DNA from 2 places in the Peteryoungia algae genome. Region 1 is predicted to be linked to the other one. Evidence: predicted binding sites of a transcription regulator. Region 1 holds the regulator's gene; the other holds the start of a gene.
The links. The regulator LexA, encoded in region 1, represses DNA repair genes until DNA is damaged. The targets are predictions, from matches to a motif close to TGTTCNNNNTGTGTTCNG.

Region 1 (15,502 bases):
GCGGGCCGACAATATTGAAGATGGTGCGGGCGCCCAGTTCGACACGGGCGGGTCCGACATGGCGCATGGCCGGATGATGCAGCTGTGCGAACATAAAGCCGATCCCGGCCTCCCGAATGCAGCGCGAGATCAGGTCAGGCTCGATGTCGAGTTTCACTCCGAGCTGCGAGAGCGCATCGGCGGTGCCGGATTTCGAGCTGAGCGCTCGGTTGCCGTGCTTGGCGACCGGAACCCCCGCACCGGCGACGATCAGCGCTGCCAGCGTGGAGATATTGTAGGTGTTGGTGCCGTCGCCGCCGGTTCCGACGATGTCGATTGCGTCTTCAGGCGCATCCACCGGAACCATCTTCTGCCGCATGATGGACACAGCGCCGGCGATTTCGTCGACGGTCTCGCCGCGCACACGCAAGCCCATCAGGAAGCCGCCGACTTGCGCCATGCTGGCTTCGCCCGACATCAGGATTTCGAATGCGTCGCTTGCTTCCTGTCGCGTCAGTGGCTGGCGCGCAGCGATCTTGGCGATGAAGGGTTTCAACCCGGACATGACACAGCTCCCCCTTGATGGTCTGCGTTTATCGAACGATGGCCTGCTGGGCCAACGCCTGATTGAAGACCACGCCGTATTCCGCTTGCAGCTGGCTCACCATCTGGTCGAGAATGTCGTCTCCGGCCGCATTGGCCAGCTGGCCGATCTGCTGGTCCTCGCTCAGCGGGACGCCGCCGGTCGGCTGATCGCGGACAGCCGTGACCGAAAGCAGGATCTGCGTCGAGGGATCGGCGCCCGACGCGGTCGCGACCGTGCCCTGCGGGCCCGAGAAGGCGGCTGTGACGGCTGCCGGCCCAAGAACGGCATCTTCACTGCGGCGGGTAATGCCGGCCTTGCTTTCGACGGCGATGCCGAGTTCGGACGCGATATCCTCCAGCTTGCCGCCGTCGGCGATCCGCTTGCGCAGGCTCTCGGCGAGGGCGCCGAGCGCAATGCGCTGCTGTTCGGCCGTCCAGTCAGCCACGGCCTTTTCGCGCACTTCGGCAAGTTCCCGGTCACGTTCCGGCTTGATATCGGTGACATCGAACCAGATGAAGCCATTGTTGCCGAGATTGACCGGAAGAGCTTCGATACCGATGTCGGTGCGGAAGACTTCCGTCAGCAGCTTGTCACGCTCCGGAATGCCCGCAATTTCCGTTTCGCGATTGTCGAGGCCGCGGCGGTCGATGTCGGTGATGGTCGCAGTCTTGAGCCTGAGCTGGTCTGCGGCTTCCTTCAGCGTCGAACCGCCGGCGCGCAGGTCTTCGAACTGGTCGTGCACGGTGGTGATATCGGCGATCGCAGCGGCTTCGGCAAGCGCAGTGCGGATCTCTTCCTTCACCTCGTCAAGGCTCTGGGTGCGTCCATCCTTGATGTTGCTGATGCGGAGGATCACCGGTCCGAGCGCCCCGTCGACTACGGGGGTGGTGCCACCTTCCGTCGTGACGGCGAAGGCCGCTTCCGCAAGGGCCGGATCGGGCAGGCGGTCGCGGGTGAATTCGCCCAGCAGCACGTCGCCCGCAGTCTTGCCCTGATCGCTAACCAGCTGGTCGAAGCTAGTGCCGTTCTGAAGTTCCGAAAGGGCGGCATCCGCAACTTCACGATTTTCGAAGGACAGCTGCTCGATGGTGCGCGTGCCCGCGATTTCGTAGGTCGCCTTCCGGCGTTCGTAATCTTCGCGGATCTGTTCGTCGGTGATCGCAGACGTGTCCGCGATGTCGGCAGGCTCGAGCTTCACATAGTTGAAGCTGCGATATTCCGGAGCCCGATAGCCCGACTTTGTCGTGTCGAACCAGGCAGCGAGCGTCGCGTCGTCGGGTGCCTTGACCGGCTCTATATTGGCATTGGTCAGCAGCAGATAATTGATGTCACGGTTCTCGTAACGATAGGACTTGATCGCATCGATGAGCACCTTGGGAGCGACGAAGCCGTCCGCAGTGGCATCGACGATCTGGCTGCGGATCGCGACCTTGGAGCGTTCCTGGATGTAGTCGTCTTCACGCAGGCCCGCACTGCGCAGGCGAGAGGAGAACAGGCCACGGTCGAAGCTGCCGGCTGCATTCTTGAAGGCCGGATCATCGGCGATCAGCTGCGCCAGTCGATCCTGCGAAAGCCCGAGGTTCATGTCTGTGGCGAGCTGATCGAGGGCTGCGCCGGCTGCGAGCTGCGAAAACACCTGTGCCTCGATGCCGAAGGCTCGCGCCTGCTCGGTGGTGAGCTGCATGCCGAACCGGCTGCTCATGTCCGACACCTGCCGCTGATAGGCGAAGGCAAAGTCGCTCGACGAAACCGTCTGGTCTCCGACGGCGACAACGGTATCGGACGTGTTGCTGAACAGCGATGCCGATACGCCCCAGACGCCGAAGGAGGCGACGAGCAGGACAAGCAGGATCTTGGCGAACAGGGTTTGGGAAGCTTTTCTCAAGACGACGAGCATCGGGACGCATGAACCTCATTGTAATTCTTCGTGTGGGACGAAGCAGGTTGACTTCCTTAGAACAAAGCTCTCGGGAAATGAAGGCATCAGGGTGCGAAATGCGCAGCCATCACGCGGAGTTTGACCGCTTTGGGCCCGCCGGACAGACAATCAGCCAACCGAAACGAAAAAAGGCCGGACAGAGCCGGCCTTCTTGATCGCGATGATAACGGGCGCCTCAGCGTTCCGAAAGTGCCTTGTAGTCCCGCTGCGGCTCACCGGTATAGAGCTGGCGCGGGCGACCGATGCGCTGCTGCGGATCTTCGATCATCTCGTTCCACTGCGCGATCCAGCCGACGGTGCGGGCGAGCGCAAACAGAACGGTGAACATGGTCGTCGGGAATCCGAGCGCACGCAGCGTGATGCCCGAGTAGAAGTCGACGTTCGGGTAGAGCTTCTTCTCGATGAAATAGGGATCGTTGAGCGCGATCTTCTCGAGTTCGAGCGCGACCTTCATCAGCGGATCGTCGGCATGGCCGGTGGCTTCGAGGACCTCGTACATGGTCTTCTGCATGATCTTGGCGCGCGGATCGTAGTTCTTGTAGACCCGGTGGCCGAAGCCCATGAGCCGGAACGGATCATTCTTGTCTTTGGCCTTGGCGATGTATTCGGGAATGCGGTCGACCGAGCCGATTTCCATCAGCATGTTGAGGGCCGCCTCGTTGGCGCCGCCATGGGCTGGGCCCCAGAGGCAGGCGATGCCGGCCGCGATGCAGGCGAACGGATTGGCGCCCGAGGAACCGGCCAGACGCACGGTCGAGGTCGAGGCATTCTGCTCATGATCGGCATGCAGGATGAAGATGCGGTCCATGGCACGGGCCAGAACCGGATTCGCCTGGTATTCTTCGCAGGGTACGGCAAAGCACATGCGCAGGAAGTTCGACGCATAATCGAGGTCGTTCTTCGGATACACGAAAGGCTGGCCGATGTGATATTTGTAGGCCATGGCCGCAATTGTCGGCATCTTGGCGATCATGCGCAGCGAGGCGACCATCCGCTGGTGCGGATCGGTGATGTCGGTCGAGTCGTGATAGAAGGCGGAGAGCGCACCGACCGTGCCGACCATGACGGCCATCGGATGGGCGTCGCGGCGATAGCCGGAGAAGAACTTGCTCATCTGCTCGTGCACCATCGTGTGATGCGTGACGCGATAATCGAAGTCCTTCTTCTGCGCTGCCGTCGGCAGTTCGCCGTAGAGAAGAAGGTAGCAGACTTCCAGGAAGTCGCCCTTTTCGGCAAGCTGCTCGATGGGATAACCGCGATGCAGAAGCGTGCCTTCGTCGCCGTCGATATAGGTGATCTTGGATTCGCAGGATGCCGTGGACGTGAAGCCCGGATCGTAGGTGAACGTGCCCGTGTGCTTGTAAAGGGCGGCGATGTCGATGACGTCAGGGCCGATCGTGCCGGCCTTGACGCTCAGGTCGACCGTCTTGTCCCCAAGTTGCAAAGAAGCGCTTTTGTCCGTCATGCTGATCCTCCGGTATTGGCGGGAAGGCGTCTCGAAAAAGCCGCCATCGGTTAAGCGTGTTGATGTTAGCTATATGATACCGAAGTTAATGCCAAGCTATCCAAAGGGCAAATTGTGCATCGCGAAATCGGCAACAATCGAACCGATCGGTTCTTGTCGTTTGCGGCTCGGATAGGCGGCAGAATCACCAGGCTCTGCAAGCTTTGATTGTTTTTCGTTTTGCCTTATCTTGGCCTTGGATGGTGTGGATCCGGCCGAGCGAGCGCAATGGTCGAAGTGGCGGAAAAACAGGGGGAACCAGACATTCGATCCGGTCTGCTGCCGGCTCGTCGCCCTGTGCTTCATCCGCCTTCCTGGTCCACCGCAACTCGTCGGACAGCCTCCGGTTTCCACCTTTCGATTTCAACCGTTTTGCGTCGCGTCCGCGACTATGTTCGCGAGCGCCTCATGGAGGAGATCAGTTACGGGCATTTCTTCCACTTTGTCCCGGTGTGCCTCGGTGCCGGCGCTGCAATCTGGTTTTCTTTGTCGAGTCCACCCTTGGCGCCGGTCCTTGCTCCGCTTGTGCTTGCTCTCCTGTTTGCGCTGTCGCGATCGGCGCGGGACACGGCGTCAAATCTGATTCTCTGGAGCGCCTGCCTTGCTGTCGTCGGCATGCTGCTTGCGGAGTGGGAGGCGAGGCGCGTTTCGACCGTCATCATCGACCAGCCGCTCGTCACCACCGTGACTGGTATCGTCGAGCGCAGGGAGCAAGGCGCGGCCGGCGAGTGGCGCTATACGCTGAGGCTGACGGGGACGGTGGAGCCTACCGTGCGGCGGCCGCCTGAAAGGGTCACTCTGCTGGCACGCAGCAAACATGCACCGGCTGCGATCGGCGACTGGCTCAGCGGGCGGGCGCGGCTCTCGCCACCGTCGGGTCCCGCCTTGCCCGGTCTGAACGACTTTGCCTTTCAAAGCTATTTCTCCGGCATCGGCGCTGTCGGTTTCTTTCTCGGTCCGCCTCAGGCGAAACTGGCCGGAGAGGATAATGGAGCCGGGTTGGTCGCGCGCTTCGATGCGGCATTGTTCTCCCTGCGGGACCGGATCTCGAATCGCATCCGCTCCGTCATTCCAGGCGATCCTGGCGCCTTTGCCGCCTCGATCATCACGGGAGAGCGTCGCTCCATGTCGACCGCGGCGACCGAGGCGCTTCGGGCTTCGGGCCTTGCCCATATCACCGCAATCTCGGGTCTCAACATGGCCCTCGCCGCCGGCATATTTTTCGTCGGCCTGCGCGGTCTGCTCAGCCTCGTGCCGGCGCTGGCCGAGCGATATCCGATCAAGAAGATCGCGGCTGCGGGCGCGTTGATTGCCACGACCGGCTATGTGCTCATTTCCGGCTATCAGGTCTCTGCGCTGCGTGCCTATCTGATGACCGCCATCATGCTGGCTGCAGTTCTCTTCGACCGTCCGGCCGTCAGCCTGCGCAACCTGGCCCTGGCTGCAACAGCCATTCTTGTCGTACAGCCTTCAGCTGTGATGGGGCCGAGTTTCCAGATGTCCTTTGCGGCCACTGCAGGCCTGATCGCCGGCTATGCCGGCTGGCGCTCCAGGCCACGGGCCATGCTGCCGCCGATGCGGTCACTCGGCCTGCGCGTTGCTGCGGGCGGCGGAAAACTCATCGGCGGTACTCTGGCGACATCCCTGATCGGCGGACTGGCCACCGCAATCTTTGCCATCACCCATTTTCACCGCCTGTCGACCCATGGACTTGAAGCCAACCTCGCCGCCATGCCGCTGATTTCGCTGGTGGTCATGCCGGCAGGCTTCATTGCCATGCTGCTCATGCCCTTCGGCCTTGATGCACCCTTCTTCTGGATCATGGGGCAGGGGCTCGAACTGGTTCTGCATGTCGCCTACATGGTTGCCGGCTGGGGTGGAGGTTACGTCTTTCCGCGCCTACCCGGCTGGTTCATGCTCGGAACGATCACCGGCATGCTCCTGCTGACGCTGTTTCGCAGCAGTCTCAGACATGCAGGAACCGTCCTGATCGCGGTGACGCTCGTTGCGACATGGCTTGGGCCGAGACAGGAACCCGGTGAACTGATGATCAGCGAGGATGCGAGACTAGTGGCGCTCTGGAGCGGTGACGGCGCCGCACGGACCCTCGCTATCAACCGAACTCGGCCGCCGGCCTTCATCTTCGATCAATGGCGACCGGTGCTGGATGTCGAGACGACGATGCCGCCCCAAATGCTTACGATTGGCGAATTGCCAGCGCCACCTGACTGGCGAACCGGAGAGACCTGGAGCGCAGCGCAGCGATCGGCTGCTGCAACGCTTCTCGATCAATTGACCAAATCTGCCAGGATGGACCGGTTCACCTGCATCAAGCAGGCCTGTGTCGCCCGGATGGACACGGGGAAATTGCTGATGACCCTCGACCGTCCCGACCTGGTCGGGGTTGGCTGCGACCTTGCCGATGTCGTCGTTCTGGCGGCTCGCACGCGATTGACCGCCTGCCGCTCGGGTGCGGCGCTTCTGTCGCAAAGCAGCCTCAGGGCCACCGGCGCTGTCGAAATTTCCGGCCTTGCAGACGCGCCGCAGCACCTGGTGATCAGAACATCTTTCGAGGGGAAGCCGAGACCGTGGACGCAACACCGCCTCTACGACTGGCGCACGGCATCGGCGGCAGACGAACACACCATCCCCCAAGCATCAGAAAGCCGGACAACGGCGCAACAACTGTCGCCGACAGCTGACGCTCAGTGATACCGGCGGATGAGGCCGACCAGCTTGCCCTGGATCTTGACCCGATCCGGCGGGAAGATTCGCGTTTCATAGGCCGGATTGGCGGCCTCCAGCGCGATCGACGCGCCACGCCGGCGGAACCGCTTCAATGTTGCTTCCTCGTCGTCGACGAGCGCCACGATGATGTCCCCCGGATTGGCGTTGGACGCATTGCGGATGATGACGGTATCACCGTCGAGGATCCCGGCTTCGATCATCGAATCGCCCTTCACCTCGAGGGCGTAGTGATCACCGGAGCCGATCATCTCGGCCGGCACGGTAATGTCATGCGTATTGTTCTGGATTGCAGAGATCGGTACGCCAGCCGCGATACGGCCCATGACGGGAACCGAGATGGAAGAACTCCTGTCTTCAACCGGCTGCTTGGTGAGTGTTGGCGCTGGCGGTGCCTTGCCAAGACTGCCTTCGATCACGCTCGGGGCAAAACCGCGACGGGGCTGCATGCTCGGAGAATAGGCTTCCGGCAGTTTGATAACCTCAAGGGCGCGAGCTCGATTCGGCAACCGGCGGATGAAGCCGCGTTCCTCGAGCGCCGTGATCAGCCGATGGATGCCGGATTTCGATGCGAGATCCAGCGCGTCCTTCATCTCGTCGAAGGAAGGCGGGACGCCCGATTCTTTCATCCGCTCGTGGATGAAGAGAAGCAGTTCCTGTTGCTTGCGCGTCAGCATATGCGGTGCCCCTAAGGTGAAACAAATACAGAACAGACACTATCTGTTCCATTTGTGTTCCGCAAGGGGATAAATTTTCGTGAAGAGCCGGTGAGAAAATGCGATGGCCTGATGTGCAGGTCTTGAAACAGTCCGATTTTGTACCGCTGCAATGCAAAGAGCGGATACTTTCAAAGCCCAGCGGACCTTTCTCGGGGAATAAGACGAATGCTCAAGGACATTGAAAATCTCGTTTTGGGGAAGACGCAAGCCGATCTGTCTTCTGCGGAAAAGAAGGTGCTGAAGCGGGCTCGGGAGCGCCGCACGGTTTCGACCAACGCCGGCGAGGAATTCCTGGCCCATGCGACCGTCGGTCAACGATTGGCAGACGGCATTGCGAGGGTGGGTGGCTCCTGGGGCTTCATCATCGCCTTCATGGTGCTCTTCGTAGCCTGGGTGGTTCTCAACACCGTGGTTCTGGCGACCCGCTCCCTCGACCCTTATCCGTTCATCTTCCTCAACCTTCTCCTGTCCATGCTGGCCGCGATCCAGGCCCCGATCATCATGATGAGCCAGAACCGCCAGGCCGAGCGCGATCGGTTCATGGCGGCAAAGGATTATGAGATCAACCTCAAGGCAGAGATCGAGGTTTTGGCCCTTCATCACAAGATCGACGAACAGGTACTCAAGGAATTGCGCGAAGCGCGGCAGCAAATCGACGCATTGCGCCAGACGCTCGAAACCCTTTCAATCCAGCCGCGCAATTCCCAAATCTGACGCAGAACTCGAGAGAAATATGTCCAATCCCATCACGTCCCCCCGCGCCATCGATCATCTCGTCCTCCCGGTCGTGGATCTCGAAACCTCCCGCGATCGGATGAGCCGCCTCGGCTTCACGGTTGCGGCCGATGCCCGCCATCCATTTGGGACCGAGAACGCCTGCGTCTTTTTTGCAGATGATACCTATCTGGAGCCCCTGGCCGTCGGCAGCCGAGAAGGCTGCCTTGAGGCTGCACGCATCGGCAATGTGTTTGTCGCACGCGATCTCGCCTTCCGCTTTCGCCGTGGCGAAGGCCTCTCGGCCATCGTCGTGAAGACGGACGATGCAACTGCAGATGATAGACGGTATCGCGATGAGGGACAGAGCGGCGGGCCCGTTCTCGAATTTTCGCGGCAGTTCCGATTCCCTGATGGGCGATCGGCGGAGGGGGCTTTCCGGCTCGCCTTTGCAGCCGACCTGCGTTCGCCTGATTTCTTCGGCTTCGCCTGTGAACGCGTAAATCCGATACCGGCGGATCGCGGTGACTTGGTCGTGCACGCCAATGGTGCCGCCGGTCTTCGGCGAATCGTCCTGGTCGAGGAAAATCCGAGTGATTTCCAGTATCTGCTGGAAATGGTGCTCGATCAGCGCGACGTCACGGCGCATTCCTTCGGCATGGCGATCGAGGCATCCAATGCCTCGGTTGACGTCCTGACCTCCGAAGGGTGTTCGGCCCATTACGGTCTGGATTCCAGGCATCTGGAACGCGGTCTCCTGGGCGCGGCCGTGGTGGTCGCCGTCGCCGATCTCGGCGTGACAGAAGCCTGCCTCGCTGCTAATGGCGTCGGCTATCACAAAACGGGCGCGCGGCTGGTTGTCGCGCCGGAAAAGGGCCAGGGCGTCACCTTTGCCTTCGAGGAGTTGAAATGAGCATTTCTCCCAATTCGGAAGTCGTGGTTGGCGAAGGCGCCGGCAAGGCTGTCTTCTCACAAAAAATCCGCTTCGCCTTGATCGCCGGCCCCTGCCAGATGGAAAGCCGTGACCATGCCTTCATGATCGCGGGGCAACTCGTCGAGTTGTGCCGCGAACTCGGGCTCGGGCTCGTCTACAAATCCTCTTACGACAAGGCGAACCGCACCTCGTTGTCTGCCGAGCGCGGCATCGGCCTGGAAACGGCGATGGAAGTCTTTGCCGACATCAAGAAGGAATTCGGTGTGCCCGTCCTCACCGACATCCACACGGAAGAGCAGTGCGCGGCCGTCGCGCCGACTGTGGATGTCCTGCAGATCCCCGCCTTCCTCTGCCGGCAGACGGATCTGCTTGTTGCCGCCGCCAAGACCGGCCGCGCGATCAATGTGAAGAAGGGACAGTTCCTGGCCCCTTGGGACATGAAGAACGTGCTGAACAAGATCACCGGTTCCGGCAATCCGAACGTGCTGCTTTGCGAACGCGGCGCGTCCTTCGGCTACAATACGCTCGTCTCCGACATGCGCTCGCTGCCGATCATGGCGGCCATGGGCGCGCCTGTCGTTTTCGATGCCACCCATTCGGTGCAGCAGCCGGGCGGGCAGGGTGGTTCCTCCGGTGGCCAGCGTGAATTCGTCGAGACGTTGGCTCGCGCAGCCGTCGCTGTCGGCGTCGGTGGGCTCTTTATCGAGACTCACCAGGACCCGGACAACGCCCCGTCGGATGGTCCGAATATGGTGAAGATCACCGACATGCGCCGGCTTCTGGAAAAACTCATCGCCTTCGACGATCTGGCCAAGGCATCCTGACGGACTCTCGCGGCGCTTTCAGCAGTTGAACGGGAAGCGCCGCGGGTCCTTGCGGTTTAAATCGATTAGATTTCGTCCGTTCCGGCTCCTATCCGTCATTGTATTTTCCCGATCATCGGATAAGAGAGGATGACTCAAAGGCAGGTCCGGGGGCTCCGCGCCCGGTGATCGGCCGCCGAGCCTTGTCCAATTTCCGTCACCAGGGAGCGAACATGACCGCCATTACCGACATCATCGGCCGCGAAATCCTCGACAGCCGCGGCAATCCGACCGTCGAAGTCGACGTCTATCTCGAAGACGGCAGCATGGGCCGTGCGGCTGTCCCCTCGGGAGCCTCGACCGGCGCGCATGAAGCCGTCGAATTGCGTGACGGTGGCTCGCGTTACCTCGGCAAGGGCGTCGAGAAGGCGGTCGAAGCCGTCAATGGCGAGATCTATGATGCAATCGGCGGTCACGAGGCCGAAAACCAGATCCAGATCGACAATCTGATGATCGAACTCGATGGCACGCCGAACAAGGCACGCCTCGGCGCCAACGCCATTCTTGGCGTATCGCTGGCCGTCGCCAAGGCCGCGGCCCAATCCTCCGGTCTGCCCCTCTATCGTTATATCGGCGGCCCGAACGCCCATGTCCTGCCGGTTCCGATGATGAACATCATCAACGGCGGTGCCCATGCCGACAACCCGATCGACTTCCAGGAATTCATGATCGTGCCGGTTGGCGCCGACACCATCCGTGACGCCGTGCGCATGGGTTCGGAAGTCTTCCACACGCTGAAGAAGCAGCTCGCAGCCGATGGCCACAACACCAATGTCGGCGACGAAGGTGGCTTTGCGCCGGGCCTGGCATCCGCTCCCGCTGCCCTCGACTTCATCATGAAGTCGATCGAAAAGGCTGGTTACCGTCCGGGCGAGGACATGCATATCGCGCTCGATTGCGCCTCGACCGAGTTCTTCAAGGACGGCAAGTATGTGCTTGAAGGCGAAGGTCGCACGCTCGAACCGGAAGCCATGGCGGACTATCTTGCCGAACTCGCTGCCAAGTACCCGATCTTCTCGATCGAGGACGGCATGGCCGAAGACGACTGGGATGGCTGGAAGTCGCTGACCGACAAGATCGGCAAGAAGGTCCAGCTCGTCGGCGACGATCTTTTCGTCACCAACTCCGCGCGTCTGCGTGACGGCATCAAGATGGGTGTCGCCAATTCCATCCTGGTCAAGGTCAACCAGATCGGCTCGCTCTCGGAAACCCTCGACGCCGTCTCGACCGCACACCGCGCCGCCTACACAGCCGTGATGTCGCACCGTTCGGGCGAAACCGAGGATTCGACGATTGCCGATCTCGCAGTTGCCACCAACTGCGGTCAGATCAAGACCGGCTCGCTCGCACGTTCCGACCGCACCGCGAAGTACAACCAGCTGATCCGCATCGAGGAAGAGCTTGGCCCGCAGGCCGTCTACGCAGGCGCCTCGATCCTGCGCGGCTGATCCTGCCCGATCTCCCTTCGAAGCCCGTGCCGGTCATCCCGGCGCGGGCTTTTTCTTTTGCGCTGCGACAGGGTCAACCATCGGTTAAGACATGCCCGCTAATCTGAGTGCCAGTTTCGCGTTTCAGGGCAATTGTCGGCATGTGGACCAGGCATCACAAGAAAAAGAAATACGGCCGCCTTATTCTGCCCGCTGTCACAATCGCTTTCCTGTCCTATTTCGGTTACCATTCGATCCATGGCGACTATGGCTTGAGGGCAGGACAGCAGTTCGAGCGCATCCGGCTGGAGCGCGCCTCCGAGCTGGAAAGGCTCGTTGCGCAGCGCATGGTCTTGGAGAAGGAAGTGAGCCTCTTGAGTGACGGCTCGCTGGACGAGGACATCATTGACGAAAAGGCGCGCTATCAGCTCAATATGTCGCGCCCGGATGAAATCGTGATCTTCAACACCTATTTCTGATTAACTCAAATCGGGTTAATTCGAATTCTTTCATTTTTTACAGTTGCTTGCGGCGAATGAGAGCCATGCATTTATGGCATTGCCGCCGTCGGCTTTCTTCCCTATTCTGTCGTCAACTTTGCACCATAATAACCCATGGGAGGGATGCATGGCGCCTCGCAAGCCTGCGACTGCGACCGGTCGGAAGCCTTCGACCAAGCCTGCCAAGAAAGAGTTCACGCAAGGAGCGATCGTCGAGTTCGACAAGGCTCAGGAGATCCTGGCCTATCGCGAAATGCTGCTCATTCGTCGTTTTGAAGAAAAGGCCGGGCAGCTTTACGGCATGGGCTTCATCGGTGGTTTCTGTCACCTGTATATCGGCCAGGAAGCTGTCGTTGTCGGCATGCAGATGGCGCTGAAGGACGGCGATCAGGTCATCACCGGTTATCGTGACCACGGCCACATGCTGGCTTGCGGTATGAGCGCGCGTGGCGTCATGGCCGAGTTGACCGGCCGTCGCGGCGGCCTGTCGAAAGGCAAGGGCGGCTCGATGCACATGTTCTCCAAGGAGAAGAATTTTTATGGCGGCCACGGTATCGTCGGCGCCCAGGTCTCGCTTGGCACGGGTCTCGCCTTCGCCAACAAGTATCGTGGCAACGACAATGTCTCGCTCGCCTATTTCGGCGACGGCGCCGCCAACCAGGGCCAGGTCTACGAGAGCTTCAACATGGCTCGTCTGTGGAACCTGCCGGTAATCTACATCATCGAGAACAACCGATACGCCATGGGTACCTCTGTCTCGCGCGCTTCTGCCCAGACGGATTTCTCCCAGCGCGGTGTGTCCTTCAACATTCCAGGCATCCAGGTGGACGGCATGGATGTGCGTGCGGTCAAGGCTGCCGCGGATCTGGCGGTCGAGCATTGCCGTTCCGGCAAGGGCCCGATCATCCTCGAAATGCAGACATATCGCTATCGTGGCCACTCGATGTCTGACCCGGCGAAGTATCGGACCAAGGAAGAAGTGCAGAAGATGCGTTCCGAGCAGGATCCGATCGAGCAGGTCCGCGCACGTCTGCTCGAAAAGGGCTGGGCGAGCGAGGACGAATTGAAAGCGATCGACAAGGACGTCCGCGACATCGTGGCCGACTCGGCCGATTTCGCCCAGGCCAATCCGGAGCCGGATGCATCCGAGCTCTACACCGACATCCTGCTGTAATCGGGGAGGGAACCCATGCCGATCGAAATCCTCATGCCCGCCCTGTCTCCGACCATGGAGGAGGGCACACTCTCTAAGTGGGTCAAGCAGGAAGGTGATACCGTGAAGTCCGGCGACGTGATCGCTGAAATCGAAACCGACAAGGCGACGATGGAAGTCGAGGCCGTCGACGAAGGTGTGCTCGGCAAGATCCTGATCGCTGCCGGCACTGAAAACGTCAAGGTCAATACCGCGATTGCCGTTCTGCTGCAGGACGGCGAAAGCGCCGATGCTGCCGTCGCACCGAAGAAGGAAGCCGATGCACCGGCGGCCGCTTCTGATGCGGCAGGCGGAAAGGCGCGCGAAGCGGCTGCGGAGCCGGATTCCACTGCAGATAACAAGGTCCCCGCGGCCCCGAAGATCGATGTCGCCTCTGATCCGGATATCCCGGCCGGAACCGAAATGGTCACCATGACGGTCCGCGAAGCCCTGCGCGAAGCCATGGCGGAAGAAATGCGCGCCAACCCCGATGTCTTCGTCATGGGTGAGGAAGTCGCCGAATATCAGGGCGCCTACAAGATCACGCAGGGCCTGCTGGCCGAGTTTGGTGCGAAGCGCGTCGTCGACACGCCGATCACCGAGCACGGTTTCGCCGGCGTCGGCGTTGGTGCTGCCATGGCGGGCCTCAAGCCGATCATCGAATTCATGACCTTCAACTTCGCCATGCAGGCGATCGACCAGATCATCAACTCGGCCGCCAAGACGCTCTACATGTCCGGCGGCCAGATGGGTGCGCCGATCGTCTTCCGTGGCCCGAACGGGGCTGCCGCCCGCGTCGGCGCACAGCACAGCCAGGATTATGCCGCCTGGTATAGCCAGATTCCGGGCCTCAAGGTCGTCATGCCCTATTCGGCCGCCGACGCAAAGGGCCTGCTGAAGGCCGCGATCCGCGATCCGAACCCGGTTGTCTTCCTGGAAAACGAGATCCTCTACGGTCAGTCCTTCGAAGTGCCGAAGCTCGATGACTTTGTCCTGCCGATCGGCAAGGCGCGCATCCACAAGACCGGCAAGGACGTCACCATCGTCTCCTGGAGCATCGGCATGACCTACGCCATCAAGGCGATCGCCGAGCTGGAGAAGGAAGGCATCGACGTCGAACTGATTGACCTGCGCACGATCCGTCCGATGGACCTCCCGACGATCATCGAATCGGTCAAGAAGACCGGCCGTCTCGTCACCGTCGAGGAAGGTTATCCGCAGTCGTCGGTCGGCACCGAAATCGCCACCCGTGTCATGCAGCAGGCCTTCGATTATCTCGATGCGCCGATCCTGACGATCGCTGGCAAGGACGTTCCGATGCCTTACGCGGCGAACCTCGAAAAGCTCGCTCTGCCGAATGTCGGCGAAGTGGTCCAGGCGGTGAAGACCGTCTGCTACAAATAAGGGGAGGGTAGGTCCATGCCGATCAACATCACCATGCCGGCCCTGTCTCCGACGATGGAAGAGGGCAATCTGGCCAAATGGCTGGTCAAGGAAGGCGACAAGGTCAAGTCCGGCGACGTGATCGCCGAGATCGAGACTGACAAGGCCACCATGGAAGTGGAGGCCGTCGATGAGGGCGTCGTCGCGAAGATCGTGGTTCCCGCCGGCACCGAAGCCGTCAAGGTCAATGCACTGATCGCCATCCTCGCCGAAGAAGGCGAGGATGTTGCCGCCGCTGCGGCCGCTGGTGGCGGTTCGTCCGCGCCGAAGGCCGAAGCTGCTCCGGCGCCAAAGGCAGAAGCCGCACCGGTGTCTGCAGAAACCGCAACTCCGGCGCCTGCAGCCGCGTCGGCTGCTCCGGCGGTGTCGTCCGGTGAGCGCGTCTTCGCCTCGCCGCTCGCGCGTCGTCTCGCCAGGGAGGCCGGTCTCGATCTCAAGGCTGTCTCTGGTTCCGGTCCGAAGGGCCGTGTGGTCAAGAGCGACGTTGAAAAGGCCGTCAGCACCGGCGGTGCAAAGGCTGCCCCGGCTTCCGCCGCAGGTGCAGGTTCAGCTGCCGCACCGGTGCTTGCCAAGGGCGCGTCGGAAGAGGCCGTTCTCAAGAACTTCGCCGAAGGCTCCTACGAGCTCGTGCCGCATGACGGCATGCGCAAGACGATCGCCAAGCGCCTGCAGGAATCCAAGCAGACCATCCCGCATTTCTACGTCTCCGTGGATTGCGAACTGGATGGCCTGATGGCGCTTCGTGCCCAGCTCAATGCGGCTGCCCCCGAAAAGGACGGCAAGCCGGCCTACAAGCTCTCGGTCAACGACATGGTGATCAAGGCGCTGGCGCTCGCACTCCGCGATGTGCCGGATGCCAATGTCTCCTGGACCGACACCAACATGGTCAAGCACAAGCATGCCGATGTCGGCGTGGCTGTCTCCATTCCCGGCGGCCTGATCACTCCGATCATTCGC
Region 2 (15,502 bases), 1.6 Mb from region 1:
ACTGCTTCATTGAAGTCGCGCTTCAGCGCCCCGTATTCGCCGGGGAAATCCTCGGCAATCCGATGGGCCAGATTGCCCTGCGAAAGCTGGGCGAGACCACTGCCGAGCGCGGTGACCACATGCTGCTGCACCGAGGCCGAGGCATTGCGATCCTCTTCGTTGCGGCGGCGTTCGCCTTCGGCTGCCTTTCGCTGTGTCTCGGCTTCTGCTGCCAGCATGTGGCTTTCGGCAAGCTTGTGACGGAAGCCGTTGAGCGCCTTGGCGACGAGGCCGATTTCGTCCTCGCGATGCTGGTTCGAGATGTCGCTTTCATAATCGCCCTTCGTCATGCGCTCGACATCGCCGACGAGACCATGCAACGGGCGCTGTGCCAGAGAACGAACGGCGAGGAGCAGCGTCAGCATCACGGCAGCGAGCACGATCAGGCCGCCGACGATCATCATCATCGTCTGCGCCTCGATCGCGGCATTGATCGCCGCATGCGGAATGTCGATGATGACAGCCCAGGTCGCGTTCACGCCGGGAACGGCGAAAGGATAAAGCAGGCGGTCGAAGCCTTCGCCGCTTGCGTTGACGAGGTTCGGGACCAGGCCGCCGGTTCCGTTCGATAGCGAAGCCTTGAGCGCGTCCGCCCCTTCGGCTTCGTAGGTCTTCATCACGAGGTCGTCTGTCGGAGCCACGAGCCACTGCGCGCCCTGCGCCACGAGCATCACGCGGCCGGTCTCGAAGGGCTTCAACGCCTTCAGCTTGTCGGACAGCGACAGAAGCGACATGTCTACGCCCGTGACGCCGATCAGCTTGCCGCCGGAGAAGACGGGAAAGGCGATGGAACTCATGGTTGTCGGAACGTCGGTTCCCTCGGCCATGTAAGGAGCCGTGATCGCGCCCTTGCCGCTCTTGGCCGCCAGCGCATACCACTCGGCCGGATAATCCGCACGGAAGGTAGAGAACTGGACCTCGCCGTTGCGGTTCTTCGACCAGTAAGGGGTGAAGTAGCCTTCGTCATTGGCCGAAAGGTCGAGCTTGCCCTTGATTTCGTCCTTCTGCCCGTCGATGGCGAGAGGTTCTTCCGCCATCCAGCTGCCGAAAGCGAACGGGTTCTGTTCGAGATTTGCCTTCAGGATATTGGTGATGCCGAGGCGGTCGAGCGACTTGCCCTCATGCCCGCGACCGATGACGCCGGACATGGTGCGTGCGGCACTGGCAAGTTCACCGATGTCACCGGCGATTTCACGCGCGATGGATTTGGCCTCGGCGTCCGCCTGGTCCATGGTCAGGGAGTGAACCCGGTCACGGGTCTGCGAGATCAGAACGAGATTGGAGAGAATGAGCACGAGGCCGATGGCAATGCCAGTGACAACGAGAAGCTTGGCTGCAATCGAACGGTTGAAGAAGGCGAACATGGAGGCCTCGAGGACTGAGGATCAGGACGCAGGGGCATTCGTTCCGCACTTTCATGGCGCGGCCGGGCGCGCCTTCACGCACCCCGATCACGACCGATGCTATGTTCCATTGCTTAACGGGCAATAAATCAGACTTGTCAGCTCTGTTTCAGATCAGAGCGAGGCGGCAACCTCATCGGACACAGGGATCGACGGCTGCGCCCCGGGTTTGAGGCAGGCAAGCGATCCGGCAACCGCCGCGCGACGTATCGCCTCGCTGAGCATCAGTCCGGAATCGAGGCTGGCTGCCAGATACCCGCAGAAGGTGTCGCCGGCGCCGACGGTGTCGATCGGTTCGATCTTCAGCCCCTTCGTCCGATGCAGGCGGCCCCCCTCCGCAGCAACGACGCCTTCGGCGCCGAGCGTGATGATCAGGATCTGCCCGGTCTCGGTGTGCATCTGAAGCAGCATCTGTTCGCGCTGGTCGGCGGTCAGCGCCTCGCGCCCCACCAGAAGTTCAAATTCGGTCTCGTTGGCGATGACAATGTCTGCCAGTTTCGCGAGATCGGCAGCCTCGGCAATCAGCGGCGCCGTATTGAGCACGGTGCGCACGCCGTGCGCCTTGGCAGCCTCGAGTGCTGCCTTCACCGATGCGGCGGGCACTTCAAGCTGCAGCATGAGGATGTCACCCGGTTTGCTGCCCGAAACCGCTTTGGCTGCTTGGCCGGGGCTGAGGGTGCCGTTGGCGCCAGGCACCACCGCAATCATGTTCTCGCCGTCGCCACCGACGAGAATGAGCGCTGTACCGGTGGGGCCATCCACGTGCGCGACGCCGGAAAGGTCCGTTTCCGCCTTTTCCAGCAGGTCGAGCGCGGGTGCCGCGAACTCGTCACGCCCAACCGCCCCCACCATGCGCACGGACGCGCCGGCGCGCTTGGCGGCCAGCGCCTGGTTTGCGCCCTTGCCGCCGGCTGCCGTTGCAAATCCGGTTCCCGGAACTGTCTCGCCCGGCTTCGGAAGGCGCGGCGTGGTGGCGACGAGGTCCATGTTGATGGAGCCGAAGACGGTGATCATGAGCGAGGTGCCTCCCTAAGGCAATTCCAGCAAAAGCGGCAACCGGTTTTGCCTCCGGAATGGCATGAAACCAGTGGGACAGAGCATTGAAGGCGACGACGTTTCGTCGGAATGCTCTGCCGTTTTGTTCTCTTTTGGACCAGTCCCTCAGTCTTCGTCAACAACCCTGAGCTTGAGCATGCTGGTGCGGCTCTCCACCGCCCGCGCGGGGACATCTTCGCCATCCTCGCGTCCGCCCGGCGTCTCGAACTCCATGGCTTCGATCTTGGCGCCGCGCTTGGCCAGCTTGTCCGAGGAGGTGATGATCATCTCCACGTCCTTCTGGGCCGCCAGAAAATGGCTTTGCAGTTTCCGCGTGCGATCGTCCAGGCGGCTCAGATCCTCCATGAGGCGGATCACCTCGCCCTGGATCAGGTGTGCCTGCTCGCGCATGCGCTGGTCCTTCAGAACGGCCTGGATCACCTGGATGGACAGCATCAGAAGCGAAGGCGAGACGATGACCACCTTCTGCCGGTGCGCCTTCTGCACGACACCCTCGAAATTCTCGTGGATCTCGGCAAAGATCGATTCCGAGGGCACGAACAGAAAGGCCATGTCCTGGGTCTCGCCCGCGATCAGGTATTTCTCCGAAATGTCCCGGATGTGTACCTCCATGTCGCGCTTGAACTGCTGGGAAGCCGCCTTCTTCTGCTCGGGGCTTTCTGTCTCCCGGATCACGTTCCAGGCTTCGAGCGGGAACTTTGCATCCACCACCAGCGGCGGAGAATCATTCGGCATGCGGATGGTGCAGTCGGGGCGCGACCCGTTCGACAGTGTCGTCTGGAAGGCATAGGCCCCCATGGGCAAGCCGTCGGCGACGATCGTTTCCATCCGCGATTGCCCGAAGGCGCCGCGCGTCTGTTTGTTGGACAGGATCGCCTGCAGGCCGACGACGTCCTTGGCCAGCGACTGGATGTTGTTCTGTGCCGCGTCGATCACTGCGAGCCGCTCCTGCAGGGTCCGCAGATTGTCATGGGTCGACTTGGTCTGTTCGGTGATCGTGGCGCCGATCCGGTGCGTCATGCCGTCGAGCCGCTGGCTGATCGTCTGGTTCAGTTCGGTCTGACGGCTGCCGAAGACTTCGGCCATGGTCGCAAGCCGACCCTGCATTTCGGCCTGCGCCTTCAGGAGTTCTGCGAGCCGCGCCTCCGCCGTCTCGTCCCGCCGGGCCATCTCCTCCACTTGTCTTGCTCTGGCAGATGCCGCACGCGTCAAGAGCAGGATGAGAGCGATGATGGGAACGAGCACGACCGCTGCGGCGAGCGCCAGCAGGAAGGTGGGCGAGAGGGTGACTGAGCCGATGGTCACCGCCGGAATGTCCTGGATGTTCATACGCTGACAATAGCTGATTCGGAGGAGGCTGACAGATCAAAGAGTGAACATGCGAAGCGTGTGGTGCCCGGGGCCATATGCCGACGAATCTTTTTTCCAGCCGAAACTGACAAAGCGCAAGCCAGGGGGAGGGAGCGCACCCCGAAACACCGTGTTCGATCGTATCGGCGAAAAACGGCGCCGCTGACGCAACCAAAGATTTACCATTTGGGTGCCTCCTTCCGCCTTTCCATCAGCATCATCTGATGTTTCCCTGGGTTGTAAAAAGTGAGTGTGCCATGTCGCGTGCCGACAATTCCGATCTGAAAAACCGTCTTCGTTTTCTCGGGCTTGATGACCAGGGTCGTGAGACCCTGCGTCGCCTGGGGCCGCTGATCCGCCGGAACATCGGCGGCGCACTCGACATCTTCTATGACAAGGTGCGCAAAGTGCCGGAAACAGCGGCCTTCTTCCGCAGCGAAGATCACATCAAGGGTGCCAAGAAGCGTCAGGAAGAACATTGGGGCATCGTCGGAACGGCCGAATACACCGACAGCTATGTTGAAGGCGTCACCAGGGTCGGAGAGGCTCATGCCCGCATCGGGCTGGAGCCTCGCTGGTACATCGGCGGCTATGCGCTGGTCCTGGAACAGCTGGTCCATGCGGTGGTCCGCGAGCGCTGGCCGAGCCGCTTCGGCCGCCAGAATTCCGCGCAGCTTGCCGACGAGATCTCGGTGGTGGTCAAGGCCGCCCTGCTCGACATGGACTATTCAATCTCCGTCTATCTGGACATCCTCGCCGAACAGCGCCAGGCCGCTGAGCATGCCCGCCTCACGGCCGAGGCAGAACAGGCGACCGCACTTGCAGCCCTCTCCGCTGTGCTCGCCAAGCTCTCCGCGGGTGATCTCGATGCCCGACTTCCGGCCGACCTGCCGGACAATTTTGTCCAGATGGCGAGCGACTACAACGCCTCCATCGATGCTCTGCGCTCGACTGTTGTGACGGTCCGCCAGTCGGCCGACGAGATCTTCAAGTCGACCGCTGCCATCTTCGATGCCACCGACGATCTCGCGCAGCGCACCGAGCAACAGGCCGCAGGACTCGAAGAGAGCACGGCGGCACTGCACGAACTCACCCAGAACGTCACCCTGACGGCCGACGGCGCCAAGGAAGCATCACAGGTGGTCGGCGTCGCTCTGTCGGAAGCCCGTGTGTCCGAAGAGGTCGTCGGCCGCGCGGTCAGTGCCATGGGTGCCATTGAGAAGTCTTCGGACGAGATCTCGAAGATCATCGGCGTCATTGACGAGATTGCTTTCCAGACGAACCTCCTGGCCCTCAATGCCGGCGTCGAGGCCGCTCGCGCCGGAGAGGCCGGCCGTGGTTTCGCCGTCGTCGCCCAGGAAGTGCGCGAACTCGCCCAGCGCTGCGCCAATGCCGCCCGCGAGATCAAGAACCTCATTTCGCAGAGCTCCACCCAGGTCGAGGCAGGTGTCGGCCTCGTCAACAATGCCGGCGAAGCACTCGGGAAGATCATCGTCCGCATCGGCGAAATCAATGAGATCGTCGCCAAAATCGCCCTGGCTGCAGCCGACCAGTCCGGCGGCCTGCGTGAGGTCAACACCTCGGTCGCCTCGATGGACCAGATCACTCAGCGCAATGCTGCAATGGTCGAGGAAAGTTCGGCCCAGACCGCCACTCTCCAGGAAGAGGCGGGCCGTCTGGTCCAGGCGCTTCAGGGCTTCAAGACATCAGGAGCCTGGTCGCAAAACGCAAGCCAGTCTGCTGCCGACGGTTTTCGCCGGGCTGCCTGACGACACAATCCCGATGGCGAGCTTCCAGGGAATTCGCCATCGGGCATTTAGAATCTGTTCAGCAAACCGTGACAGTTCTTTTTGTAACCAGTCAATCCCGAGAGTCCGCATCGCATCATGACCACCAAAGCCCAGAACGACCTGTCAGAACGCCTTGAATTTCTTGAGATCGACCAGAAGGCACGCAGCACGCTTGCCGAGCTGCGTCCTTCGATCAAGGAGATCATGGGCGGCGCGCTCGACAAGTTCTACGCCAAGGTGACGAAGACCGGAAAGATCGCCGGACACTTCCGCGACGGCGCCCATATGAATGGCGCGAAGTCTGCCCAGATCGGGCATTGGGACAAGGTTGCAAGCGGTCAGTTCGATGAAAACTACGTGCGAGGCGTCACCGCCGTCGGCAAGGCCCATGCCCGCATCGGGCTGGAGCCACGCTGGTATATCGGTGGCTATTCCATGCTGGTCGGCGAGCTTCTCTCCGGCATCCTCGTTAAGCACTGGCCCTTTCCTTTCGGCAGGCAACATGCGGTCTCGCTGGGCGAAAAGCTCCGTTCTGTGGTCAAGGCCGCCATGCTCGACATGGATTATGCGATCTCGGTCTATCTGGAAGAGCTCGATGCCAGGCGTCGCGCTCTGGAAGAGGAGCGCGCCCGTTTCGAGGCCGATCAGGCCATCGCCATGGAGCATCTTCGCCGCGGCCTGGAAGCGCTGGCCCAGGGAGATTTCGAAGCCCGCATGACGACGGACCTGCCTGACAATTTCAAGGAAATGGCTGGCCATTACAACGAAACCGTCGATCGCCTGAATACGTCCTTCGCCGCGATCCGCCGCGCCTCGGAAGGCATCCTCACCGGCACGGACGCGATCGCCCACGCGTCCGATGAACTCGCCAGCCGCACCACTCGTCAGGCGAGCGGGGTCCAGCAGAGTTCGACGGCCCTCCAGCAACTCTCCGTCAGCGTCAGCCAGACGGCCGCCAATGCCGAGCGCGCTTCGCACGCCGTGCGCGACACGCAACAGCAGGCGAAGACCTCGGGCACTGTGGTCTCGCAAGCCGTTTCCGCCATGGATGCCATTGAAAAGTCTTCGACCGAGATCTCCAAGATCATCGGCGTCATCGACGAAATCGCCTTCCAGACCAACCTTCTCGCCCTGAATGCCGGCGTCGAGGCCGCGCGTGCCGGGGATGCCGGCAAGGGCTTCGCGGTTGTCGCTCAGGAAGTGCGCCAGCTTGCCCAGCGTTCGGCCGATGCAGCCAAGGAAATCAAGCAATTGATCTCCCAGAGCTCAACGCAGGTCAAGGAAGGCGTCGGTCTGGTCACCGGCACGGGCGAGGTGCTGGGCGACATCATTACCCGGATTGATGAGATCGACACCTTCGTCTCCGACATCGCCGCTGCGGCCAAGGACCAGGCGATTGGCCTGAACGAAGTGAACCAGGCGACCCGCAACATGGATCTCCTCACGCACGAGAACAGTGGCATGGTCGATCGCACTTCGGACGAGACGCGCCGCCTGCGTAGCGAGGTCGCAGCCCTCGTCGAGCAGCTCTCGAAGATCCGTACCCGCGTTGACGAGGCGGGATCGCCGACCCGCCGGGCACCCGACCGCCGCGCCGCCTGACAGGACAGGAAACGGCAAAACGGCAGCGTTTTTTCCGTTTCCTCCGCCTGGAACTTGCGCTAATGGAGGCCATGACCATCAAGCCTCTCATCATCCTGCCCGATCCTCTGCTGCGTCAGGTATCCGCGCCCATCGAGCGCGTTGATGCCGAGCTTGAGCAGTTGATCGACGACATGCTCGAAACAATGTACGAGGCCCCCGGCATTGGCCTGGCGGCAATTCAGGTCGGCGTGCCGCGCCGGCTCCTCGTCATTGACCTCGCCAAGGAGGGCGAAGAGCCCGCGCCCCTCATTTACATCAATCCGGAGATCCTCAAGAGCTCCGACGAGCGCTCGGTTTACGAGGAAGGCTGCCTGTCGATCCCGGATTATTATGCCGAAGTCGAGCGTCCGGCATCGATCACGGTCAAATCGCTCGGCCGTGACGGCAAGGAAACGGTGACCGAGGCCGACGGCCTTCTCGCCACTTGCCTTCAGCACGAGATCGACCATTTGAACGGCGTGCTCTTCATCGATCACATCTCCCGCCTCAAGCGCGAGATGGTGATCAAGAGGTTCACCAAGGCCGCCCGTCAGAAGATCTGATCCCGGCCGTCGTTTAACCCGCGCGTGAAGGCAGCACCATGGCACTTCGCATCATATTCATGGGCACGCCGGACTTTTCCGTCGCGACCCTGAAGGCGCTGCATGCGGCAGGCCATCAGATCGTCATGGCCTATTCGCAGCCACCGCGTCCCGGTGGCCGCCGTGGCCTCGATCTGCAGAAGTCACCCGTGCATCTCGCCGCAGAAGACCTCGGCATCGATGTCCGCCATCCCCTGAATTTCCGCGACCTCGCCGATCGCGAAGCTTTCGCTGCCCTGCAAGCCGATGTCGCCGTCGTCGTGGCATACGGCCTGCTGCTGCCTGAAGCCATTCTCACCGGCACGCGTCTCGGCGCCTATAACGGTCATGCCTCGCTTTTGCCGCGCTGGCGTGGGGCAGCCCCCATCCAGCGCGCCATCATGGCCGGCGATGCCGAGACGGGCATGATGGTGATGAAGATGGACAAGGGCCTCGACACAGGCCCCGTGGCGCTTACCCGCAAGGTGACGATCGGTCCCGACGTGACCGCCGGCGAGTTGCACGATGCCTTGAGCGTCGTCGGCGCCGAAGCCATGGTCGAGGCGATGGCCCGGCTCGAGGCCGGCACGCTCGAAACGGTCGCGCAAGTCGAGGAGGGCGTGCTCTACGCCGCCAAGATCGACAAGGCCGAAACCCGCGTCGATTTTACCCGTCCGGCAGTCGAGGTGCATAACCACATCCGCGGCCTCTCGCCCTTTCCGGGTGCCTGGACTGAAATGGATGTCAACGGCAAGCCCGAACGCGTCAAGCTCATCGCGTCGCATCTTGCTGAAAGGGATGGAGCATTGGCTGCTCCCGGTACGGCGCTCGACGACGGCCTGACGATCGCCTGCGGCACGGGCGCCGTCAGCCTCGCGCGCCTGCAGAAGGCCGGCGGCAAGGCACTGAAGGCCGAAGATTTCGTGCGTGGCACGCCTCTGCCCAAGGGCACGGTGATCGCCTGATGCCCCGCTTTCGGATGACTGTCGAATATGATGGCTCGGCCTATGTCGGATGGCAGCGTCAGGAAAACGGTCATTCCATCCAGGCGGCCCTGGAAAAGGCCATCCTGTCGCTCACCAGCGAGACGGTCGTCATTCGCGGCGCCGGCCGCACCGATTCCGGCGTTCATGCCATGGGCCAGGTGGTCCATGCCGATCTTGCGCGTGATTGGGTGCCGCACAAACTCCGCAACGCGCTCAATGCGCATCTGGCGATGGCGTCCGAGCAGGTTGCCGTGCTCGATGTGAAGGCCGTGTCTGACGATTTCGATGCGCGCTTCTCGGCGCTGCGCCGACACTATCTCTACCGCATCATCACCCGACCGGCACGGCTCGCGCTCGAGGACAAGCGCGCCTGGTGGGTGCCGAAGCTGCTCGATCACGAGGCCATGCACGCGGCTGCCCAGCAGCTCATCGGCCATCACGACTTCACCACCTTCCGCTCAGCCCATTGCCAGGCGAAAAGCCCTGTCAGGACGCTCGATCGCCTGGACGTCACGCGCTCAGGCGAACTCATCGAGATCCGCGCCACGGCCCAGAGTTTCCTGCACAACCAGATCCGCTCGTTTGCTGGCACGCTGAAACTGGCGGGTGAGGGCAAGATGACGCCTTCAGATGTCCGGGCAGCCCTCGATGCCCGCGACCGGTCGGCCTGTGGACCAGTGGCTCCGCCGGAAGGGCTCTTCTTCATGGCCGTGGATTATCCCGACGACGAGCCGGCAGAAGGCTGAGGCGCGCTCAGCCCGGATAGACGCCGAGATAGCGTTCCAGCACCTCGGCGATGATCATCGAGGGGATCAGCAGCACCATGATGACGGTCGAGACCATCAGCAATTGATCGCCCACGATCATCCGCATGATGCGGAACAGCACGGCGATCAGTGTGATCATCAGAAGAAGCCACAGGAAGGCGACGACTCCGGAAAGCGCCGGCACGAACATCATCAACAGAACCAGCAGGCCGTACGAGTAGGAAACCGGCAAGGCGAGCCAGTTGGTCACCACCACCATCGACGCGTATTTCTCGCCGATCCCGATCATCCAGCAGAGAATGCCCAGCAGTATCAGCGGAAACAGCCAGTTCGACGCCTCAACCAGCGCGAGCCGGAAGAAGAAGACGGCGCCCGGTCCAGTATCCTCGGGAAGGCCTTGGAGATAGAGCAGACGCCACCAGGCGAAGGAGATCAGGATCGCCGGCAGTGCCCAGAGGATGGCCCAGAAAGAACGCACGGCGCCGCGGTCGGTGAGGTCGAGATAGGAAAAGCCTGATGGATCCTGCTTGAACAGCAGCCAGAGGCCCCTGAGATAGAACTCGACCTCTTTAAGCGTCGGCATGGGCAAACCACTGTTCGATGAAGGTCTGGTAGATCACGGTCAGGGTTTCCAGATCCGACACGGCGACCCTTTCGTCGACCATGTGCATGGTCTGGCCCACGAGGCCGAATTCGACGACCGGGCAATAATCCTTGATGAAACGCGCATCCGAGGTGCCACCCGTGGTCGAGAGCTTGGGTGTCTTGCCGGTGACCGTCTCGATCGCACCCGACAGCGAGGCGATCAGCGCATTGTTGCGCGTCAGGAAAACGTGGCTCGGACGCTCCGACCAGACGATATCATAGCCGATCGCTGCACGCTCCGGACGAAGCTCGGGATCAACAGCGGCTGCATCGAGACGGCGCACGATCTCGGCCTTGACGCTGTCGGCGGTCCAGAGATCGTTGAACCGGATGTTGAACTTGAACCGCGCCGAAGCCGGAATGACGTTCGTTGCGGCATTGCCGACATCGATCGTGGTGACCTCGAGGTTCGACGGCTGAAAGTTCTCCGTGCCCTGGTCGAAAGCCGGATACATCAGGCTTTTTGCCAGCGACAGCGCGCCGCGCACCGGATTGTCGGCCAGATGCGGATAGGCCGCGTGACCCTGCACGCCCTTCACCGTCACCGTGGCCGAGACAGAGCCACGCCTGCCGATCTTGATCATGTCGCCGAGTGTGTCGGGATTGGTCGGTTCGCCGACCAGGCAGGCATCCCAGCACTCGCCGCGCCCGGCCGCCCATTCGAGCAGTTTCACCGTGCCGTTGACGGCAGGGCCTTCCTCGTCGCCGGTGATCAGCAGAGAGACCGAGCCTTTCGGCGCCTTACCGGCTTCGACCAGTCGCGCATAGGCGGCGATGAAGCAGGCGATCCCGCCCTTCATGTCGACAGCACCGCGGCCATAGAGCATTCCGTCGCGGACATCGCCCGAAAATGGCCCGGCGCTCCAGTCGCTCTCGGCACCGACAGGCACGACATCGCTGTGGCCGGCAAACATCAGATGCGGGCCGTCGGATCCGGCACGGGCGTAGAGGTTCTCGATGTCGGGCGTGCCCTCATCTTTCGCAATCATCCGATCGACGTGGAAGCCGAGCGGCGAGAGCAGGCCTTCCAGCACATCAAGCGCACCACCTTCGGCTGGCGTGACGGAAGGGCAGCGAATGAGGGCCTGGAGAACATCGACGGGATTGGTAGCGGTCATGAATACTTTTACGGGCTTGGCCGAGTGCCGGTTCAGCCCGACCGTCGGTACCTTGAGAAGATTTGTGAGACTTAGCCGATCTGCCCGGACCTGTCACCCACCGGTCAGGACGATCGCAAGTCGGGCCCCGGTCCATAACGGTTGTCATCCTCGACGGATGGCCAGACGCAGAGCACGAAGAAGAGGATCAGCGAAAAGGCAGGCAGGAGCAGAAGGACTGAGACCGGCCCCGGCATGCCGATATCGTGCAGTCGCTTGGTGCCGAGCATCAGCAGGGAGACAAGCGACAGGCTTGCAGTCGTCAGGAAAAGCGAGAAGGAACCGGGCGAGATGTCGTCGGCCGATTGCCCGGTGACGAACGCGATCACCGCCGCGTTCGTCATCATCCAGAACAGTGTGCCGAGGATGAAGACGCGTCGCCCGATGCGCCCGTCCCAGAGGAAGAGCGCCCAGCCGACCGATATCTCCCGCCCCGGCAAGGCCATGAGGGCTTAGTCTCTGAGCAGTTCGTTGATGCCGGTCTTCGAGCGGGTCTTTTCATCGACGCGCTTCACGATGACGGCGCAGTAGAGATGCGGCGCCGGCAGACCATTTGCCATCACGGCATTGCCTGACGGCATGGAGCCCGCAACGACGACGGAATAGGGCGGCACTTCGCCATACATCACTTCGCCGGTTGCGCGATCGACGATCTTGGTCGACTTGCCGATGTAAACGCCCATGCCGAGCACGGAGCCTTCGCGGATGATGCAGCCTTCGACAACCTCGGAGCGGGCGCCGATGAAGCAGTTGTCCTCGATGATCGTCGGGCCGGCCTGCAGAGGTTCGAGCACGCCGCCGATGCCGACGCCGCCGGAGAGGTGAACGTTTGCACCGATCTGGGCGCAGGAGCCGACGGTGGCCCAGGTGTCGACCATGGTGTTTTCACCGACATAGGCGCCGAGATTGACGAAGGACGGCATCAGCACGACGCCCTTGGAAACATAGGCCGAGCGGCGCACGACGGCGTTCGGCACGGCGCGGAAACCGGCGGCGCGGAACTCGTCCTCGCCCCAGCCTTCGAACTTCGACGGCACCTTGTCCCACCAGGTGGAGGCACCCGGGCCGCCCTTGACGACTTCCATGTCGTTGAGGCGGAAGGAGAGGAGCACCGCCTTCTTCAGCCACTGCTGTACGGTCCAGTTGCCGTCTTCGCCCCGGGCGGCAACCCGCACCTTGCCGCTGTCGAGCAGGTTAAGTGCCGTTTCGACAGCATCGCGGATCTCGCCCTTTGTCGCCGTCGTGACGGTATCGCGATTGTCGAATGCCGCTTCGATGACGTGTTCGAGCTGGGTGAGATCGGAGGCGCTCATCTGAATTCCTTAAACTTCGTTGTCTACCTTGGGGATTGAAACGATCAGGATCTGATCGAAAATTCGCGCAAAGCTCTAGCGCATAAAGGGCTGGAAGAAAACAGCCGCGGCAGCCCCGCAGGCTGGAAAGGAAGAGGCATGGCACAGTGGAAGAACGGCAAGCACAGGCGCAAGGACGGATCCTGGGATCCGCTGAAGGATAGCTCGACCGACAAGCAGACGGCGCAGGTCGTTCCGCGTACCCCGCAATCGGTGTCTTCGTCCTACACGCTCGCCTATGTCGATGAGGAATTCCTCTGCCGCGAGGAGCTTCGCCCCGTCCGCTTGCAGCTCGAACTTCTGAAGACGGAAATGATCCTTGCCGAGCGCAACATCAAGTCGACGGTGGTGATGTTTGGCGGAGCGCGCATTCCTGCACCGGGTGAAGCTGCCTGGGCCGCCAAGAACGACGTCCAGAAGACGAACCTCGAAAATGCATCGATCTATTACGACGAAGCCCGCAAATTCGCGCAGCTCTGCTCGAAGCGGGCGCTTCTGAGCGATTACCAGGAATTTGTCGTGGTGACCGGCGGCGGGCCGGGGGTGATGGAAGCCGGCAATCGCGGTGCAACCGAGGTCGGCGCGCCCTCGATCGGTCTCAACATCGTCCTGCCGCACGAGCAGGCGCCGAATCCTTACGTCACGCCGGAGCTCAGCTTCAACTTCCACTATTTCGCCATCCGCAAGATGCATTTTTTGATGCGCGCGAAGGCGATAACCATTTTCCCCGGCGGTTTCGGGACGCTGGATGAGTTTTTCGAGACGATCACGCTCATCCAGACCAAGCGCATGGCGCCGATCCCGCTGATCCTCTTCTCCCGCGAATTCTGGGAGGACATCATCAACTTTGAGGCGCTCGCTGCCTTCGGCACGATCGCGCCCGCGGATCTCGACCTCTTCCAGTTTGCCGAAACGGCCGAAGAAGCCTGGAAGATCATCGAGGATTTCTACGACCTGAACGACGAAGCGGCCCCGTGAGGGGCCGCCTGTTTGGTCATCTGGGGCTCTGATCTTCCGATCAGCGCATCATCATCGGCCGCTTCGGCATGTCGTCGGCGCTGATGACGCCGTCATTGTTGCGGTCCATCCGCGTGAACATCTTGTCGACCATGGCGGTTGCTTCCGCCTGGCTGATCTGGCCGTTCTCGTCGGTATCCGCGACCCGCATCATCCGGCCCTCGCCACGCATGCCATCGGGACCACGACGATTTTCACCGCGCTCTGCACGCTCGTTTTGCGCGCCGTGGCGCTTGCCGTGCTGGCCCTTGCCCTCGCCACGAGGACCATCGCCATTCATGGCCTTTTCCTGAGGGGCATCACCCGGAGGCGGTGTCGGGGCGTCGGCCTTGGCCGCTTCCCGTTCTGCCTGGCGCTCGGCCCGCATGGCGTCACGGTTTGCCTTGTGCTCTTCGCGCATCGCTTCACGGTGCTGGCGCATCTCGCCAGGAGTCAGCACGCCGTCCTTGTCGGCGTCGATGGCGGTGAACATGACCGCACCCGCAGCCGTCGCCTCTTCCTTGCTGACCTTGCCGTCCTTGTTCGTGTCGTGCTGCTGCAGCATCTGCACGAACATCGTTTCCGGACCGCCACGGCCGGCGCCACCACGGCGCTCGCTACGGTCCTGCGCAAATGCGCCGCCGGCAGTGGTGCCGATGAGGAGAGAGGCTGCTACTGCCGCCAGCGTCAGGGTCTTGCCGTTCATTTGGTAATCCTTTCGAGTGTCTGCTTCGATGGGATAACCGTAGCGGCGGGAAGGTCCCGGACCTACTTAACTCTCCGTAAGCTGCATGAAACTTTCGTAAGCTTCCGCTCACGTGTCGTCAGCGAGCAGCCTCTGCAGGAAGGTCGTCAGATCATCGGTGAGATAATCGACGATGTCAGCATCGACATGCTCCACACGCTCCCAGGTCTCCAGGATCGCAGTACCCAGATTGCGCGGCACGAGCAGCACGGTTTTCATCCCGAGTGCCTTGGGCACCATCAGATTGCGCGGCAGATCCTCGAACATCACAGCATGTTTCGTGTCGATCCGGTTAAGGCTCGCAAACTTGTCGTATGTGGCTCCGGCCGGCTTCGGCACGTAGTCGGCAGCGACGATGTCGAAGATATCGTCGAAATGGTCGAGGATGCCGAGCGCCCGTGCTGCCGCCTCGGCATGCGCAACGGTTCCATTGGTGAAGATGAACTTCCGTCCCGGAAGCCGCTTGATCGCCGAGCCCAGCGCCTCGTCCGGGATCAGCGCCGAATAGTCAATGGCATGCGCCCGCTCCAGAAACGCGTTCGGATCGACCTTGTGATGCAGCATCAAACCGGCGAGTGTCGTGCCGTGCTCGTGGTAGTAGCGCTTCTGCAGCACCTTCGCCTCGGCCGGCTCCATTTGCAGGATCTCCGCTACGAAGGCGGTCATATTCGAGTCGATCTGCTCGAAAAGGTTGATGTGATGCGGATAAAGCGTGTTGTCGAGGTCGAAGACCCAGTCGCGCACATGGGCGAAATCGGCGGGCGAGGGGATCTTGGCTGGGGTGTTCATCAGGTCCTCTTGGATGGTGCGGATCGCCTGATGACATCAGGCGCGTTGTCCCTAATTAGCATTGGTCGCCGCTTCGGGAAGTGCTATCTGGGAAAGATGGGAAAGAAGATGCCGATTTCGACAATGGAACGCGTCGTGGTCCTTCAGGACCGCAAGCGCTTGCCGTCGCGGTTTCACCCGGTCAGTGCGGGCACCATTCGCCACCGCGCCGGTTGATATACGC

Region 2: a site for LexA is predicted at 3,860-3,877, ahead of QTL56_RS17520 (DNA recombination protein RmuC). Genes of this name have one in related genera too.

Annotation. Positions count from the first base shown of each region.
Region 1 covers NZ_CP128477.1:857,338-872,839, forward strand. Annotated here, with positions in the region: gene trpD (anthranilate phosphoribosyltransferase) at 1-544, opposite strand, end outside; gene QTL56_RS04420 (peptidylprolyl isomerase) at 573-2,462, opposite strand; gene gltA (citrate synthase) at 2,680-3,969, opposite strand; gene QTL56_RS04430 (hypothetical protein) at 4,066-4,314, opposite strand; gene QTL56_RS04435 (ComEC/Rec2 family competence protein) at 4,510-6,720, shown strand; gene lexA (transcriptional repressor LexA) at 6,714-7,430, opposite strand; gene QTL56_RS04445 (DUF1003 domain-containing protein) at 7,638-8,186, shown strand; gene QTL56_RS04450 (VOC family protein) at 8,206-9,099, shown strand; gene kdsA (3-deoxy-8-phosphooctulonate synthase) at 9,096-9,944, shown strand; gene eno (phosphopyruvate hydratase) at 10,157-11,431, shown strand; gene QTL56_RS04465 (FtsB family cell division protein) at 11,572-11,889, shown strand; gene pdhA (pyruvate dehydrogenase (acetyl-transferring) E1 component subunit alpha) at 12,038-13,084, shown strand; gene QTL56_RS04475 (pyruvate dehydrogenase complex E1 component subunit beta) at 13,100-14,506, shown strand; gene QTL56_RS04480 (pyruvate dehydrogenase complex dihydrolipoamide acetyltransferase) at 14,522-15,502, shown strand, end outside.
Region 2 covers NZ_CP128477.1:3,691,661-3,707,162, forward strand. Annotated here, with positions in the region: gene QTL56_RS17510 (methyl-accepting chemotaxis protein) at 1-1,403, opposite strand, end outside; gene QTL56_RS17515 (ribokinase) at 1,557-2,456, opposite strand; gene QTL56_RS17520 (DNA recombination protein RmuC) at 2,604-3,827, opposite strand; gene QTL56_RS17525 (globin-coupled sensor protein) at 4,106-5,617, shown strand; gene QTL56_RS17530 (globin-coupled sensor protein) at 5,735-7,240, shown strand; gene def (peptide deformylase) at 7,312-7,824, shown strand; gene fmt (methionyl-tRNA formyltransferase) at 7,863-8,807, shown strand; gene truA (tRNA pseudouridine(38-40) synthase TruA) at 8,807-9,574, shown strand; gene QTL56_RS17550 (hypothetical protein) at 9,582-10,178, opposite strand; gene dapE (succinyl-diaminopimelate desuccinylase) at 10,165-11,358, opposite strand; gene QTL56_RS17560 (DUF805 domain-containing protein) at 11,463-11,843, opposite strand; gene dapD (2,3,4,5-tetrahydropyridine-2,6-dicarboxylate N-succinyltransferase) at 11,850-12,710, opposite strand; gene QTL56_RS17570 (LOG family protein) at 12,849-13,727, shown strand; gene QTL56_RS17575 (EF-hand domain-containing protein) at 13,768-14,451, opposite strand; gene QTL56_RS17580 (pyrimidine 5'-nucleotidase) at 14,560-15,279, opposite strand.